Regions from separate parts of the Trinickia sp. EG282A genome, predicted to be linked through region 2. Evidence: predicted binding sites of a transcription regulator. Region 2 holds the regulator's gene; each other region holds the start of a gene.
What was found. Region 2 encodes FNR, which switches genes on or off when oxygen is low (the NO sensors DNR and NnrR bind a similar motif). Its sites were predicted from a motif close to TTGATNNNNATCAA; they were not measured.

Region 1: a site for FNR is predicted at 2,206-2,219, ahead of AB4Y31_RS13850 (DUF2892 domain-containing protein). Genes of this name have one in related genera too.
Region 3: a site for FNR is predicted at 1,650-1,663, ahead of AB4Y31_RS23660 (universal stress protein). Genes of this name have one in related genera too.
Region 4: a site for FNR is predicted at 1,919-1,932, ahead of AB4Y31_RS23705 (universal stress protein). Genes of this name have one in related genera too.

Annotation. Positions count from the first base shown of each region.
Region 1 is NZ_JBFRCC010000002.1:1,278,815-1,283,155, forward strand. It holds gene AB4Y31_RS13830 (nuclear transport factor 2 family protein) at 1-147, opposite strand, end outside; gene AB4Y31_RS13835 (ArsR/SmtB family transcription factor) at 310-1,005, shown strand; gene AB4Y31_RS13840 (helix-turn-helix domain-containing protein) at 1,038-1,343, opposite strand; gene AB4Y31_RS13845 (DUF6516 family protein) at 1,324-1,776, opposite strand; gene AB4Y31_RS13850 (DUF2892 domain-containing protein) at 2,232-2,444, shown strand; gene AB4Y31_RS13855 (RNA polymerase sigma factor) at 2,446-2,964, shown strand; gene AB4Y31_RS13860 (cupin domain-containing protein) at 3,096-3,497, opposite strand; gene AB4Y31_RS13865 (hypothetical protein) at 3,716-4,273, shown strand; gene AB4Y31_RS13870 (hypothetical protein) at 4,329-4,341, shown strand, end outside.
Region 2 is NZ_JBFRCC010000001.1:1,633,691-1,638,031, forward strand. It holds gene AB4Y31_RS07495 (DUF1488 domain-containing protein) at 1-93, shown strand, start outside; gene AB4Y31_RS07500 (zinc-dependent alcohol dehydrogenase family protein) at 234-1,223, shown strand; gene fnr (fumarate/nitrate reduction transcriptional regulator Fnr) at 1,251-2,075, opposite strand; gene phaZ (polyhydroxyalkanoate depolymerase) at 2,484-3,746, opposite strand; gene AB4Y31_RS07515 (SurA N-terminal domain-containing protein) at 3,926-4,341, shown strand, end outside.
Region 3 is NZ_JBFRCC010000005.1:173,517-177,857, reverse strand. It holds gene AB4Y31_RS23675 (BON domain-containing protein) at 1-71, opposite strand, end outside; gene AB4Y31_RS23670 (carboxypeptidase regulatory-like domain-containing protein) at 170-607, opposite strand; gene AB4Y31_RS23665 (beta-ketoacyl-ACP reductase) at 788-1,534, opposite strand; gene AB4Y31_RS23660 (universal stress protein) at 1,798-2,637, shown strand; gene AB4Y31_RS23655 (universal stress protein) at 2,742-3,569, shown strand; gene AB4Y31_RS23650 (helix-turn-helix domain-containing protein) at 4,099-4,341, shown strand, end outside.
Region 4 is NZ_JBFRCC010000005.1:181,089-185,429, forward strand. It holds gene AB4Y31_RS23695 (PAS domain S-box protein) at 1-953, shown strand, start outside; gene AB4Y31_RS23700 (DUF2964 family protein) at 1,112-1,303, opposite strand; gene AB4Y31_RS23705 (universal stress protein) at 1,345-1,830, opposite strand; gene hutC (histidine utilization repressor) at 2,053-2,835, opposite strand; gene AB4Y31_RS23715 (amino acid ABC transporter ATP-binding protein) at 2,877-3,746, opposite strand; gene AB4Y31_RS23720 (amino acid ABC transporter permease) at 3,767-4,341, opposite strand, start outside.

The DNA of each region.
Region 1 (4,341 bases), on a different contig from region 2:
CGCGAACGGACGCAGGTTGAACTCACCATTTCTCATGGTGAATAGTGAACTGGATGGATGAAATACCTGATCGAATTTTTTCAGGTCGCATTCGTACATCACGTCGAAGTAGATTTGTAAAGCGTGCTGAATGCTGTTGATTTCCATGTTGCGCGTCCTCCTGCATGAGTGAAATTTGCGATGTATTGCATCGCGTGCAGCAATGCCCCTCTGCAGACGGCTCAACCTGGTCGCAGAGCAATTCCGCACGGGATCACAGTGCTAGTATCGGCGAAACAAGTCCTCGAACGTTTCATCGGACGGTGAACTATGGACGATACGCCTAATATTGCACGGGTCGCCAGACTCCTCGCTGACGCGGCACGCACGAGGATCGTGTGGACATTGATTGACGGATCCGCTCGCCCGGCAGGCGAGCTGGCTTATCACGCAGGCATATCGGCGCAATCGGCCAGTGCGCATTTGACGAAGCTGGTTGCGGGCGGCCTGCTGGGCGTCGAAGCAAAAGGGCGTCACCGCTATTTTCGAATTGCCAATACCGAAGTGGCCTGCATGATCGAGAGCATGGCCGCACTGGCATCGGGAACGGAGTTGGGCCTGCCGCGGTGCCTTGGATCGGTGCGCTCGCCGACCGAGGCATTCATGTATGCCCGAACCTGCTATGACCACCTGGCAGGGGAAATCGCCGTGGGCGTACTCGCCTCGATGACGAAGGCGCATTGGTTGCGACGCAAGGGCGCCGAGCTGGTTGCCACCCGGCTCGGCGAAGAGCAGTTGCGCGCCATTGGCGTTGATTTGCCGTCGGCGCAGGGAGAGCGTCGCGTGTTTGCACGGCCTTGTGCCGATCTTACGCAACGGCAGCCGCATCTGGGCGGCGCCTTGGGAACGCACATGCTCCGACTCTACGTCGATCAAAGCTGGATTGTGCGCTCGCCGAAGTCTCGCATTGTCAGTGTTACGTCAAAGGGAAACGAGATGTTTCGGAAGCTTCTGGAACTCGGTTGATCATCTCGACGTTCATGCAGTTGCCGTCGACATCACGCAAATGACATTTCGAGCTCGACGCCCGAGTAGTTGACGCGCGGCGCGACTTCTCGACCCTCGCCTTCTTCGAAATGAACGAGCCCGTATCGCTCCATTGTCCGAAGTGTCCGTGATAAATTGGACTTCGCACGGCCGGAGCGCTCCGCTAGTTCGCTCAGTGACGCGGGCTTCGTCTCGGCGATCAACGCAAGCAGCGAGCGGTTTCTGTCGGAAAGCACCTGCGCGAGCGTTTCCAGCGACTGAAACCAGACTTTAGGCTCATCCGGGCTGGGCACGTAGTCACCTCGGGCGATTGCCATCGTCCGCGCTTTGTATTGCTCCAATGATGCAATCCCGACCTTCAAGACGTTGGCTGTAGTCATGCTGAGTGCTCCTTCTCGCGAGAATCGCTTCAACTTCGACCCAGAAATCCGCCAGCAACTTCGCGGCGTCCTTGTAGGGATAGAAACGAACCTTGGGGCCACGATGCGTGTGATCATATTCGACGCGCGTACGCGCTCCCGGTCCTGAACCCTCGCGGATGGGATGCGCGTTATCGAAGCCCAACAGACGACAGCCCGCCTCATCATGAAGCGTGAGCGAATACCGAAGCCCCTGAGGGCGTTCCGCTGACACGGCGCACTGCCTCACCTCGAACTTAACCCAGCACTTGCCGCCGGAATCCACGACAAATCTTTCTCCATCGAGGTAAAGCAGCGTATCAAGGCTGGGATCGCGCAGGTTCGTTTGCATGGATGTTATCACCGGATCATAACTTCATCAATCACCTCGCTCCCGGACCGCTTGTTCAGACGCCGGTGCGGCACCGCTGCCGGCCGTCGTCCGCCTGCATAGCGCGGCATAGGACAAGTGGAGGTCTGCGAATCGCTAGATGCTAACGAGGGGGGGCCTCTTCGCGGCGCATCCGCCTGTTTCTAAGACCGAATGCCACCCTGCGCCACTCGACTCTGCGTGGGTCAATCTGCCGGCTGCGTTGCAAGTGGCTGGCGGTCTGGCGCCTTAGCTGGATTGAACTGATTTCCAGCACGATCGAGCTAGGTTCTGGCTCGGTGGCACTGTGCGGCGGGTTCCGGTGCCGGCTCGACGGTTGAAAAATAAATGGGGCGCGAACCAAATCGCATCGGCGCCGCCTCTTAGCTTCCTGAGAGGTCGTCTCTCACCTTGACCTTGATAAAGGAAGCAAAGCCATGTTTTACGTCAAGAACGTTCCCGGCTGGGAACGCGTTGTCCGTATTATTCTCGGTGCCGTGGGCGCGGCACTTTCAATCTTGTTTCTGAAGGGTGTTGTCGGAATCGTCGGCGCGCTGGCCGCCGCGGGCGTGACCATTTCCGGCCTTGTCGGGTTTTGCCCCGCCTGCGCGATGGTCGGCCGGCGCCTCGCGAAACAACAGAAGCGGTGACATGCCCCTCGACGAGCAAAGACAAGCGGTCATCGACGCAGCACGTTCGGGCGATCCCCTTGCGCTCGAGCGCCTGCTGCGCCTCTTTCAGCCGGACATACGTCGCTATGCGCAGCGCAATTGCTTCATTTCGGACGTGGACGATGCGGTCCAGGAAGTCCTGCTCATCGTGGCACGCAAATTCGAGTCGGTCCGCGCCGTTGCCGCATTCTCCGGCTGGCTCTTCAGCGTCGTGCGCCACGAGTGCAGGCGGCTCGGTCGGAAGGCGTTGAACTTCGATCCCTACGACGAGGAGGAGGTCGATCGATGGCTGGCGCGGCACGACACGGATTCGCTGCGCCGCGAACTGATTGACGCATTGGAGTCGCTACCGCCCGACTACCGCGACGTCCTTTTGCTGCGCGACTTCGAGGAACTCACGATCGGCGAGATCGCCGCGCGTCTCGGCTTGTCGGTCCCGGCGACGAAAAGCCGCCTGCATCGCGCACGCACGCTGGCGCGCGAATATCTGCTTGCCTGATTGCGCCGACCTACGGCGGCGCGCTCCCCGCGAACCGGCGTTAGGCTGGCGGCAGCAGATGTTCGAGACCAGATACTGCATCTATCGGTTCGGCAGTGAGGCGAACCAACTCCGTCGTCAGACTACGATCCTCATAGCCAGACGTCGTTTTCGGCCGTTCTTTCGTTGACTGTATCGCCGGTATTGACGACGCCCCGCGGTTCGATCAGCAGCATCTTCACCTCGGATTCGGCATACGGCTTATGTTCGACGCCCTTCGGGACAACCGCCATTTCGCCGGCACGCAGTTCGATCGAGCGATCTCGGAAGTCGATTCTCAACCGGCCCTCGAGGACGATGAACGTCTCATCGGTGTCGGCATGCGTGTGCCAGACGAAGTCGCCGAGTATCTTCACGACCTTGAATTGATAGTCGTTCATTTCGGCAACGACGCGTGGCTGCCAGTGGGCGTCGATCTGACTGATCTTATCGAGCAGATCGATGGTCTTTAGTTGGCCGCGTTGAGCGGGCGTCGACTGCAAATCGGTGTGCACAATGGCTCCGTTCGGGCAATACCAGTAACGGATCTTATGCCGACTACCGGCGAGTGTCTTGAACGATCGTGACATGCTCTGCGCTAGCCGGCGCGCCGAGCGTGCATCAGGGGACGGGCTTGCATCGTCTGTTCGTCATAGTCGCGCATATGCTGCCTGCCTGACGGCTAAAATGGCGTGCGTTGTGCCGAATTCCTTCCACGAATCACTGACCTGCAATGACCGATAAGTCCGTTCCATCATCCGATCCCGCCACCGATCTCCCCGCCGATTCCGCCGCTGAAAGCCATGTCTCGGAAACCCCGGAAACGCTGCACGAGGACGGTCTGTGGCGCGACGGCGGCTGGACCGCGCGCGTCATCAAGAACGAGGACGACGATGGGTGGGCCGTCGAAATGATCAAGGACGGTGAGCCTGAGCCCGCGCTTGTCGGTCCATGGACGATGGGGCGCAACAAGAAGGATCCGAAGCCGCTCGATGCTTCAGCGTTCAATACGCTCGTGAAGACGGCGTCGGAGGTATTGCGCCGACATGAGCAGCAGCTTCGCGCGCAGTTGCATAAGAGCCTGACGGTGCCGGCGGCAACAGGCGATGGCGAATTGGAAATCACGCTGGACATCGTGCCCGACGAGAACGAGCCTTTTGCGCTGCTGACTGCCCTGGACGCCCTTGGCGAGCAGCTCGCTCAGGTGCAGGTGGCGGCGAACTTCAAGCTCAGCAAGGCGAGCGCCGCGAGCTGGGTGGAAAACGAGTTCCGGCGGCCAAGCGGATCGTGAATGATTTGACTGATTCGACGCAGATTTCCCGATTAGAACGACGGAGCACTACCGGATGGCAATGAAAA
Region 2 (4,341 bases):
GCGATCGAACACGCCGCACGCAAGATGCTCCAGGAGTTAGGCAAGAAGCCCGTGCTGCTGCATAGCGGCTTTTTTCGCTTTTACGACGAATAGCGATCGGCAAGCCGGCAGCCGGCGGGCTTCGCCGCGCGTCGTTGCCGCCGCGCGCGGTCGTCGATTCCGACCTTGAGCGAGCCGGTCGCCGGCGCGGATGCCGACGCCGTCGATGCCGAAAGCGATGGAGGAAGAAAGCGATGCGTGCGATGGTCTTCGACGGAAGCGCGCCTTTGCTCGCCGAGCGCGAGCTGCCCGATCCGGTACCCGCCGCGGGGCAGTTGCTCATCGACGTCCATGCGTGCGGAGTTTGCCGCACCGATCTTCACGTGGTGGACGGCGATCTCGCGCATCCCAAGCGTCCGCTGATTCCGGGCCACGAGATCGTCGGCACGGTTGCCGCGATGGGCGAGGGGGCAAGCGGCTTCGCGATCGGCGAACGGGTGGGCGTGCCGTGGCTCGGGCATACGTGCGGGCACTGCCCATACTGCGCGCGCGGGCGAGAGAACCTCTGCGACGCCCCCGGATTCACCGGCTATACGATCGACGGAGGCTACGCCGAGCGCACCGTCGCCGACAGCCGCTATTGCTTCCGGCTGCCCGATCGCTACACCGACGTGGCAGCGGCGCCGTTGCTTTGCGCGGGGCTCATCGGCTACCGGACGCTCGCGATGGCCGGTGACGCCGAACGCGTCGGCATCTACGGTTTCGGCGCCGCGGCGCACATCGTCGCGCAAGTCGCCCGCCACCAGGGCCGCACCGTGTACGCTTTTACCCGTCCCGGCGATACAGTCGCGCAGCGGCTCGCACGGCGACTCGGCGCGCATTGGGCCGGCGGCAGCGACGAACGGGGGCCCGCTGCGCTCGATGCAGCGCTCATCTTCGCGCCTGTCGGGGCGCTCGTGCCGCGCGCGCTCGAGGCTGTCGTCAAGGGGGGTGTCGTCGTCTGCGGCGGGATCCACATGAGCGCGATCCCCGCGTTTTCGTACGACCTTCTCTGGGGCGAGCGTCGCATCGTATCGGTCGCCAACCTGACGCGCGAGGACGGTCACGCGTTCATGAAAATCGCGGGAGAGACGGCGCTCGAGATCGAGACGACGCCGTATCCGTTCACGGAAGCCAATCGCGCGCTCTCGGACCTGCGCGAAGGCCGCCTGTCGGGAGCGGCGGTACTGACGATGAAACGGTGAGGCGGCCCCGCCCGCGACCCGCGCGCGTCAAACGCGCGCGAGCGCTTCGAGATCGACGATGCGAATCCGCTTGCCGCGCGTTTCGAGCAGACCGTCGCGCTGAAACTTCGAGAACATGCGGCTCACCGTCTCGAGCTTCATGCCGAGGTAGTTGCCCATCTCTTCGCGCGTCATGCGCAGATGGAATTCGGCCGGCGAATACCCGCGCGCCTCCATCCGGCTCGACAGGTTGAGCAGGAAGCTCGCGAGGCGCTCCTCCGCGCGCATTGTCCCGAGCAGCATCATGAGCGCCGATTCTCGAACGATCTCGCCGCTCATCATGCGCAGGACTTGCTGCTGCAGCGGTTGCGATTCGGCGCAGAGCGCCTCGAGCAATGCGTAGGGAATGATGCAGACGCTGCTGTCTTCGATCGCGACCGTATCGCCGATATGGCGCCGGCTGTGAAGGCCGTCGAGGCCGAGCACTTCGCCCGCGAAGTGAAAGCCCGTCACCTGCTCGCGACCGTCGCGATGCATGACGACCGTCTTGAACGAACCCGCGCGCACGGCATAAATGCTCTGGAATTCATCGTTCGCGCGGTAGAGCGCTTCGCCGCGCTTGACGAGGCGCGTCGCGGTCACGATCGAATCGAAGAGCCGCAGTTCTTCCGACGTAAGGTTGTTCGGCATGCAGCCAGACAGCATCGAGCAGCTGGAGCAGCCTGCGCTCGTCGATGCGTTCGTCGACGCGGCATTCGACGTGCTCTTCGGCGTGGCCTGCGGTGTGGTCTTCGGCGGACGCATAGGTACGATCGAAGACAGGGGCAGCCGCTCCGCGCGAGTGTCTTCCTCTGGTTCCAATTCGAGCAGCATGTCTTCGTTCTCCGCCTTTTGGGTGCGCACCCGCCCTGGGTGCCGCGAAACAATTTCCATGTGAGTATCGGTGGTAGCGGGCGCCGAGCCTATCAGCGGCGTATGAAACTTCGGTAAGTGTTAGCGTAGGGTTGTAAGACTTCTCCTACGGCGGTGACGGAAAATGAGCGGCGATGCGTAGCCGGACCGCGGAGCGGCCCTTGGCGCGGCGATGCACGCCCGTCGAGCGGTGCTCTTCCGGTCGTTCGCAGGCTGGCGGGGCGTGTATTTTAATTGCTTAGCGAAGAGTAATAGACTGACGAATTCGAGCTGCGCGCCGATCACGCACTATCGCTCGGCGTGGAGGGGCGCAGTTTCTGTCAGAACTTTGCTGACGCAACGCAAGGCTGGCGCGGGGCGCTGGGGCCCTCAGCTGATGGCGGCGGGCTGTGGCTCGTGGGGCTCGTGGGGCTCGTGGGTCTCGCGCCAGAACGCAGCCAGCGCCGGATGGATCGCTTCGCGCCAGCGCGGACCGGTGAAAAGATCGTAGTGGTCGCAATCGGCAATAGTCAGCTGTTTGCGCCGCCTGTCGGGCACCGCGCTGCAGACCGCATGCGCCGCGTGGGTCTGGCCGGCGCCCGTGATGTCGTCGCGGTCTCCCTCGATCGTGCAGAGCGCCGACGCCGCGAGCGCGCTGCCGCGCACGCGCCGGCCGTCGACGTCCCAGGCACCGCGCGCGAGCCGCTGCTCCTTGAAAACGATGCGCAGCGTATCGAGAAAGTAGTCTTCGGTCATGTCGAGCACCGCCGCGTATTCGTCGAAGGCGCGCCGGCTCGCGGCTATCCTGGCGTCGTCGCCGGCGAGGCGGCTCGTCCAGTACCGCGTTTCGAGCGCCATCTGCCGATGCGGATGCGCGGCGACGATCGCGGCATGCTGCAGGTATCCGGGGTAGATGCGCCGTCCGCCGCCGCGATACCAGGCCGGCACCGTATCGATGACCGTGCGGCGGAACCAGTCGATGCTATGTGTCGCCGCCAGCCGGTCGACGGCGGTCGGATTGAGTCGCGTATCGATCGGTCCCCCCATCAGCGTGACCGAAAGCGGCCCGGGCTCGCCGCGAGCCGCGACGAGGGCCGCGGCGGCGACGGCCGGCACCGTCCCCTGGCAGACGGCGAGCACATGCAGCCCATTGCTGCATAGGCGGCGCATGAAGCGCTCCACGGTCAGCACGTAGTCGTCGAGGCCGAAGCGGCCCTCGGCGAGCGGCACGTCGCGTGCGTTGGCCCAGTCGGTCACGTAGACGTCGCCGTCCTCGAGCAGCGTTTCCACCGTCTCCCGCAGCATGACCGCGTGATGTCCTGCGAGCGGCGTGCAAAGCAGAATCGGCGCGCCGCCGTCGAGCCGCGCGCGATGTTCCCCTCGCCGCGCGAACCGGCGCAACGCGCAAAATGCCACGCGATCGACGACGGTTTCATCGATGTGAACGCGTCGGCCGCCGAGCGTCACCGACGCGATCGCGAACGGCGGCGGCTCCAGCGTCGTCTCGAACACGCGGCGCAGCCATTCGCAGCCGGGCATCGCGCGCGACTCGGGAGATTGCGCGGGCAGACCGCACGCCCGTGCGAGCGAGGCGGCCCATGTGTCCATCGAGCGAATCAGCGCGCGCTGCGTCTCGAGCCAGTTGTAGAGCATGAGCGTCTCCCGTCGGCACGATGCGCCGCGAGCCGGGAACGGCTGATTCCTCGGGCCTGCCGGGCGAGAGCCGATCAGCTATTGTGGGATCGGGGGAAGGGGCTGGCAACTCACGGTTTACGCCAGGATGGGCTGCTGTTGTACTATTGGACGTTTTTGTCCAACCTAACCCCTCACGCATGCTCGATTTCTTTCGCAACCACAAGCGCCTGATGATGCTCATGCTCGTCCTCGTCATCGTGCCGGGGCTGGGCTTCGTCGGTATCCAGGGCTTCCGTGGATTTTTCGACGAAAGCGCCAATGTGGCGAGCGTCAATGGGCACAAGATCACGCGTGTCGAATTCGACAATGCGGTGCGCCAGCAGCTCGATCAGGCGCGCCAGATCCTCGGCTCGCGATTCGACTCGAAGCTCTTCGACACGCCCGAGCGCCGGCAGCAATTGCTCGACAGCATGATTCAACAGCGCGCGCTGGCCGACGAGGCGCAGCGCGAGCATCTGACGGCGTCGGACGAGGCCGTGCGCCGGGCGCTGCTGGCTGACCCCGTCGTGTCGTCGCTGCGCAAGCCCGATGGCTCGATCGACCTCGACCGCTA
Region 3 (4,341 bases), on a different contig from region 2:
GCCGAAGTGACCGCGGGATCGTACTCCAGCTCTTCTTCGATTTCCTGCTTCAATTGCTTGTCCGTCTTCATTTCAACCTCCTGGCTCATCGAGACATCGTCACCCTGGCGAGTCCGTGGGTTCATATTGCCGCCGCCATGAGGACCCGCACCCGACCTGCGAAAAAGGCTCACCCCCAGTAGAAATTGACGTCGGCGCCACCGCGGGCCGGCACGGTAACCCAGTGCGTCACGTTGACCGTATCCGATGTCGCCGTAACGCGGTATCGTCCCGGCGGCAGGCTAACGAACAACATGGGCCCTTCGGATTTCATTGCAGCGATTTGCTCCCCCGATGTAGAGAAGATGCCCACATCAACGTCGGCCAGGTAGACACCGCTCTTTTGCGCGAACACCAGATGCAAATTGAATTTTGGCGCCATCGCACGCATCGCCGATACCTCGTCCTCACCGACGCCACCGCTCAGATAGGTGATGCCATGTTCGGTGACGGGACGAATCGTCGCCATCTCCTGCGCGAATGCAACGGCGCTCGCTATCGTGAGACCGGCTACCAATGCAACAGGCAGTCGAGCCAATCGGGATTTTTGAGTACGAAATTTCAACATGTTTGTTCCTCGGGTTGAGTACCGAAACGTCGTTACAGCTGGAGCGCGAACACGTCGCTCTCTTTCTTATTGGATTCCGCAGTCTCCAGAATATGGAAAGCCACACGGACATGGTTGATACCGGTCAATCGATGCTCTCGGGTGGGGGCGTTGGCGCGGCATCACGGCCTGCCGCTTAGCTCATCGCATATGCATTCCGCCATTGATCGCGAGCTCCGCGCCGGTAATAAACGCTGCATCGTCCGAACAGAGAAACGCGACGAGCGCTGCCACTTCGTCTGGGCGGCCGAGGCGACCGACAGGAATTTGCGGCAGTATTCTTTTATCCATGATCTCCGCTGGCACCGAGGCGATCATCGCGGTATCGAGGTACCCCGGCGAGACAGTATTCACTGTCACCCCATGCCTTGCGACCTCAAGCGCGAGCGCCTTCGTGAAGCCATGGATGCCCGCTTTGGCAGCCGAGTAATTCGTCTGCCCGAATGCCCCTCGCGATCCGTTCACCGAACCGATGTTGACGATGCGGCCGAACCGGCGCTCGATCATTCCGCCAATAAACGGCTTGGTCATGTTGAACAACGCATCGAGATCGGTGCGAAGCACGGCGTCCCAATCGGTCTTGGTCATCTTCGCGAAGGTGGCATCGCGCGTAATGCCCGAGTTATTGATGAGAATATCGACCGTGCCATGCTGATCGAGCACGCGCTTGGCGCAATGCGCGCAGGAGTCGTACTCCGCCACGTCCGCCTCATAAGCGTGGTACTGGCGGCCAGCATCGCGCTCTCGCATCAACCATGTCGTCACATGGTCGTTGCGCGGCGAGTGCGTCATCGCGACCGTCATTCCCATTGCGTGAAGACGGCGGCAGATTGCCGCGCCGAGCCCTCCCATGCCTCCTGTCACGAAGGCAACGCGTTTGCCAGACATTTTGTGCTCCAGTTCGAACGTGCGCGGCTTGTACTCGTCACGGTCCAGGCAAGCGCCGCGTTTGCTATGCAGCCGCGTGACGTAGTCGACTCTAGGTGGCTGCACTCGCCGGCGTTTGACATCAATCAACCGCGCGGAAACTAACGTGAAGCGCCGCCAATCGCTCATGCATCGCTTGACCGTCATCAACCCTCGCGCGGCATGCGCTCCTAGACTGCAAAGCAGGGCCGAATTCCGTGTCCCTCTCTCCGGGAGCAATCGCAATGAGTTACAAGAGCATCCTCGTGCATCTAGACTTGAGCGCATCCGCGAGGCCGCGCCTCGAGTTCGCGCTGCATCTTGCCAAGCAGTTCGACGCACACCTGACTGGCCTTCTGACAGTGTTCAGACCGGAGCCCGGATCGTTTTACGTGATGGCCGGCACAGCCGATTACTTCGCCGAAGTCGAAGCTATGCGCGCCGAACGCCGTACTGCGCTCGAACGCTTCTTCAAAGCGGAAATCGCACGCGAGAAAGTGGTCGGCGAATGGAAGTTTTCGGAGGGGTACGCCAATCGTCTCGTTCCGGAGGAAGCTCGGCTCGCGGATCTGACAATCGTCGGCCAGCGCAATCCGGAAGACGCCGAATCGTTTGTCGCCGAACAGTTCATCGAAAATCTCCTGCTCTCCGCAGGCCGCCCCGTATTGGTCCTACCGTATGCGGTCGAATTCGCGAGCGTCGGCGAGAATGTCCTGTTCGCCTGGGATGGAAGTCGTGAGGCGACGCGCGCGCTGCACGACGCTCTTCCCTTCCTGACTCGCGCGAAGCAAGTCGTGGTACTGACGGTCAATGCGCTCAAGGCCGAGGCACCGACAAGCCGCATTCCCGGATCGGATATCGCCAACGTCATTGCACGGCACGGCGTCAACGTGGTCACCGAGGAGATGGAGGGCGTGAGAGACGTCCCAATAGGCGAACTGCTGCTTTCGCGTGCCGCGGACTTTGGCACAGATCTCATCGTAATGGGTGGCTATGGCCACTCGCGCTGGCGCGAAATCGTCCTGGGAGGCGCAACCCGCGCCATTCTAAAAGCGATGACCGTACCTGTGCTGATGACGCACTGATCGACTCAGACGGACAACGAGCTGTGCTGTCTTTCTAGTCCCCTCAAGCATCGACGACAAATAAACACACAGGGGGCGACCTGCCAACCCGAAAAGGAATCACCATGACTTACAAGACATTGCTTGTCCATATCGACGACAGCCGAAAAAGCCATGAGCGCGTAAGCTTCGCACTCGACCTTGCTCTCAAGTACGACGCCTGTTTGATCGGCCTGTACGTGGTTTGCCAGGATCTGTTTCGTCCGCTTCTGAAAGGCGACGAGAGTCTCGTTCCAGCGGCACTGGAAGCGCAGCACGCTGAGCGGGCGAATCGTGCGCACGATCGTTTCATCACCGCTGCCGAACAGGCAGGATGCTCGTTCGAATGGCGTGCCCCTCCGGGGCCGGCGCTCGACGAGGCAGTCCTCCATGCGCGCCACGCCGACCTCGTCATACTCGGGCAAGAAGATCCGGACGATCAGGATTCGTATGTTGCTCGCGACTTCGTCGAAGACATGGTGATGAACGTGGGACGGCCGGTGATCGTCCTGCCGTACGCAGGGCACGTTGCGACATTTGGCGAGAACATCGTCGTGGCATGGGACGGCAGCCGCGAAGCCGCTCGGGCGCTGGCCGATTCGATCCCGATCCTGAAACGCGCGCGCTTCGTGACGGTTTGCACCGTCGAGAAATACCCGGACCGGGAAGCGCCCGCGGGCTTCGATGTTGCCGGCTATCTGGAGCGGCATGGGGTGCGCGCGGCATTTAAATCGATACCTCGCATTTCCGGTGTCGGCACAGGGGAAACGCTTCTCAATCAGGTCAGCGATACGCACGCCGATCTCCTTGTCATGGGGGCATATGCCCACGCGCGTGCTCGTGAAAGAGTCCTGGGCGGTGTCACGCATGCCCTGCTCCGAACGATGACGGTACCCGTATTGATGTCGCATTGACGGCCTTCGCGCGAAACTGAATTCGTCGGTTTCGCGCAACCACCAAGGGTGGTCTTTTTTTTCTGCGCCCGCTTAAACACGGGCGGTGGCTTCGTTGCGCGCCTACTTGGCGACGGGCGGTTGTTTTTTGCCACGCCCGCTTGCAGAAACACAAGAGGGATGCGGCATGCAGTCGCACTGCACGCCGCTTATCAACCCGCAAAGCGATCGCTTGCCCGCGACGATCTGTCTGTTGCCAACAGCGCTTCGGCGGCTAGTTGCCGATGACGCTTGTATGACCATTTACCCCTACGTAGGAGATCTCCTACACGCCTTCCGCTGTTCCTACCGCAGCTTCGTACAGCGCCTATATCGATTCATTGCAAACTGGGGAATACTGCAGTGGTGGTCGGGTGAATTGTTCGCCTCGAGAACGGTCCGACTACGGCTCGACCTGGAGGCTGCGATGTATAACGAGACGCAGTACGCGCGAGACGGTGCTGGCGGTGCCACCGCATGCGACAACGCACGCTCGCTTGGCGAGCCTGTTTTGCAGCAGAAGTCGCCGAGTTGCTCGGCGTGCACCTTGCGTTCCATTTGCATGCCTGTCGAGCTTTCCCTGCGCGAGCTCTATCAGTTGGATTCGCTGATCCAGGCGAAGCGGAAAGTCAAGACCGGCGAGGCACTCTATCGCGCCGACGACAAGTTTCAAAGCATCTATGCAGTGCGCACCGGCTCGTTCAAGACTGTGATCAGAATGCCAGACGGGCGCGAACAGGTTACCGGGTTTCAG
Region 4 (4,341 bases), on a different contig from region 2:
TCTTCGCGAAGTCTATCGAAACACTGGTACCGGAGCGTTTGCGTGGGGGACATCACAGCTATCGCGAAGCGTATTTCGACGAGTTGCAGCCTAGGCCAATGGGCTCGGGCCGCGATCTTTACGGACGTCGCAAGGATGGTTCGGAATTTCCGGTCGAAATCGGGCTCAATCCCGTGCGGACTTCGGAGGAGGTGTTCGTCCTTGCTGCCATCGCGGACATCACGCAGCGCAAGCGGGCGGAGCACGAACTGCTGAGAAGCACGGAGGAGCTCAAGGAGTCGCGCGCGGAACTCCAGCGCCTTTCCGCGAATATCCAACACGTACGCGAAGAAGAAAAGGCACGTGTCGCTCGCGAGCTGCATGACGACCTCGGCCAACAACTGGCCGCGCTCAAGATCGAGGTCGGCAAGATCGAAAACCGTGCGGAAGGCGCGAGGACCGCAATGAGCGGAGCCGACCTTGGCAATGTCGAAGACTTGATCGATCGGCTTGTCGTATCCGTGAGGCGTATCGCAGCCGATTTGCGCCCTGCGATTCTCGACGATCTCGGTCTGCTTCCGGCAATCGAATGGTTCACAGACGAGTTTACGTCACGGCATCGCGTTCGCGTCATCAGACATATCGCGGCCGACGATATCGAGTTCAACCGCAAGAGCGCGACGGCAATATTCCGGATTGTTCAGGAATCGATGATGAACGTTGCGCGGCATGCGGGTGCGACCGAGGTGACACTCGAAATCGAGTGCAAGGGAGCGAACTGTGTCGTGACTATCACGGACAACGGCCATGGCTGTCCAAGCGATGAGCGCCCATCGCCCAACTCGTTTGGTCTGCTGGGCATGCGTGAACGCGCGGCGGGGCTCAACGGCGAGCTATCGATCCGGACGGCGCCGGGCCGGGGCTTTGCGTTATCCGTTTCATTGCCTCTTGCGGCGATAGTGGGCCCGGAGTGAAGTGCGAGCGCGCCCAGCCAGCAATCCCAATTCGTTCATAGCATCACCGTACCGGTCGACCCGAAGGCTCGACGTTCGTTTCCCCTTGTTAAGCCCGGCGCAGGTGACGTCAACGCCCACGAGTTTGCGGCCGCTGACGCTTGCCTCGAAGTCTGCAATCAAGCGTCGTCCCGCGGCGACGGATTGAGCAGAAGGACGAACGCGGCCACCCCGACGACGATCGCGCCAATGCCGTAGTGAAACGCTTCATCAGTATCGAACACAAGACCGCGAATGGCCATGCCAAGACCGGCCAGCACGGCGAATACCGAAATTGTCGCGAGAGCGATGCGAACCCTGCTTTGTACCATGGCCTTATCCTTGCCGCGATGCGAGACCCACGCGCTACTGATCAAGCTGCCATCACTTCGTGCTTCGGCGCGGCCGCCTCAACACCACCAGGAACGAGCAACACGGGACAGCAGGACATCCGCACGAGCCGTTCGGCAACGCTGCCGAGCAGAAACCGCTTGACGCCTCGACGCCCATGCGTGCCCATGACGATAAGGTCGCAGCCGGTCGCGCGCGCCTCTTCGAGAATGCGCTCGGCGACGGTGCCGCCCGGCGCATCGGCCTCGACGACGCGCGCGGTACCCCTGACATTCTCGCGCTGCATCAGCGCTTGCGATTCGGCTTTCAGTTGTTCGCCTTGTTGCTGAAGTGCGTCGCGCACGATCGATGGATCGAAGCCCGGTGCTTGATAAGCCACGATTGGCACATCGATGACGAATAGCGGTATCAGTTCCGCCCCGGTTTCGCGTGCGAGCGAGAGTGCGAAGCCGAGCGCGCGCTGGGCGCTTTCGCTGCCGTCGATCGGCGCGAGGATGCGTTGGTACATGTTCGATCCTACCTGTGCGGACGTTGAGAACGGCGCAACCGGAGCGCTGCGCTTGATTGCAGTGTAGGAGCGGCATTGATTTGCCAAGTTGACGCCAATCAAGTGAGCGCGGCTAGAGCTGCGTCAATTGCGGTTCGCCGGAAAGCTTGGGCGCCGTGCGGATCGCTCTATGAAGAGTCTCGAGGCAGACTCCTAACGCTGCCGAAACCCATCGCAGCGTCATCATCCCTGAAACCGCGCATCTCCCGGCCGAAAGCGACACCCGAGCCGATATCTCGAACCCGGATGCACGAAACGTGCGAACGTCACTGCCGCGCCGGTCATCCAGGTGCGTCTCACGAGCACAAGGCATGGCTCATCAAGGCTGATTTCGAGGAGCGTCGCTTCGGCGCGAGTCGGCAGGCACGCATCGACGACGTGCTCGATCTCGTGCGCGGGCAAGGTCGCGGCGAGGTACTCCGATGGCTGCAGCGCATTGAAGTCCTGCTCCAGGAAATCCGGCACGGCAGCTGGGTTCACATAGCGATCCTCGAGCCGCACCGGCACGCCATTCTCGCGATGAACGCCGACCAGATGAAACACGGATGAGCTGGGCGGCAAGCCGAGCGCGTTCGAGACGGCGAGCGGCGCGCTCTCGCGTTGCACGAGCACGGTCTGGTAGTCATATTCATGACCCCGCGCGCGAATTTCCTCGCCGATATGCGCGATCATGAGCAGCGTCGACTGCGGCTTTGCCTCGGCCACGAAAGTGCCCACGCCCGAATGCCGCGTGATCCATCCTTCCCCGGTCAGCTCTCGCAGCGCGCGGTTGATCGTCATGCGCGAGACGCCGAGCGATTCGACGAGATCCAGCTCGGAGGGAATGCGGTCTCCGGGTTGCCAGGCACCCGATTCGATCTTTCCGCGAATGAAGCTTTTGACCCGCGCGTAGCGCGCCATCGGCATGTCGGACTCGCCTGCATTGTCCGCGGTGGGGGTGGGCTTCACCGACGTCGGTGCCGGCATGCCTGGTCTCCTCGCTCTTCGGGGTAGCGTGGCAGACATCATCAAGCGGGCTCGTCTTGCGCGCCCCGCGACCAGAACGCATTGCGATCGAAGTAGTTCTGCAGAAACTGGCGCAGGCGCGGATGCTTCGCGTCGTGGAATACTTCGCGCGGCTTGCCTTGCACCGCGATGCGCCCTTGATCGATGAACACGACCTTGTCCGCCACCTGCGCCGCAAAACCCATTTCGTGCGTGACGACGGCCATTGTCATGCCATCGCGCGCGAGCTGCTTCATTACCTGCAAAACTTCACCGACGAGCTCGGGATCGAGCGCCGAAGTCGGTTCATCGAAGAGCATGATGTGCGGCTCCATCGCGAGCGCGCGCGCGATCGCCACGCGCTGCTGTTGGCCGCCGGACAGCTTCGCCGGATAAGCGTCGCCCTTGTGCGACAGGCCGACCGTCTCGAGCATCAGGTCGGCGCGCGCACGCGCCTCGTGGCGCGAGAACCGCCGCACGCGCAGCAGCGCCTCCATTACATTGTCGAGCGCGCTCATGTGAGGCCATAGATTGAACTGCTGAAACACCATGCCGATATTGCGCCGCACGCGATTGATCTCTGCGCTCGATGCGCGTACGCGCCGCCCGTGTCGCTCGCGGTATCCGAGCAGTTCGCCTTCGATGCGCACTTCGCCTTCATCATAGGTTTCGAGCCCGGCGAGACAGCGCAGCAGCGTGCTCTTGCCCGAGCCTGAAGGGCCGATCACGCAGACGACTTCCGACTTGCCGATGTCGAGATCGATGCCGCGCAGTACTTCGGTTTCGTTGAAGCGCTTATGCAAGCCGCGCACTTCCACGAGCGGCGCAACGGACGCATTCACGAAGATCGGCCCCTCGTTGACTTCGGAGGGAGAAAGCGGGGAATCGATCATGGCAGGCGAGTCCGATACGTTCAAGCAAGAAAGCGGGTCACGCGTGCTTCGACCCAGATCCCGGCGCGCGAGGCAAGCTCGACGAGCACGAGATAGCAGACGCACAGTGCAAGCAAGGTCTCGACGAACGCGAACGTCGCCGAACCGATGCCCGTCAGCACGAACGTCAGCTCCGGCACGGTGACGATGGAGAGCACTGCCGTTTCCTTGCTGAGCACGATGATGAGGTTGATCAACGCGGGCACGATCAGCACCAGCATCTGGGGAATCTGGATGCGCCGAACGGTCTGCCAGCGCGTGAGGCCGAGACACGACGCCGCTTCCAGATGGCCACGAGGCACCGCCCCGAAGCCCGAGCGGAAGGCCTCGGCGAAATACGCGCTGCCATAGAGCCCGAGGCCGAGAACGCCGGCGGTGAGCGGCTCGAGCGTAAGGCCGAACGAGGGCCCACCGTAATAGAGCAGAAAGAGCTGCACGAGAAACGGCGTGCCGCGAAAGAGCTCGATATAGACGCGCAGCGCGCCGCGCACCCATCGTCCGCAAAAGAGGTGCGCGAGCGCGATCAAGAAACCGATGACGATGCCGAGCGCGACAC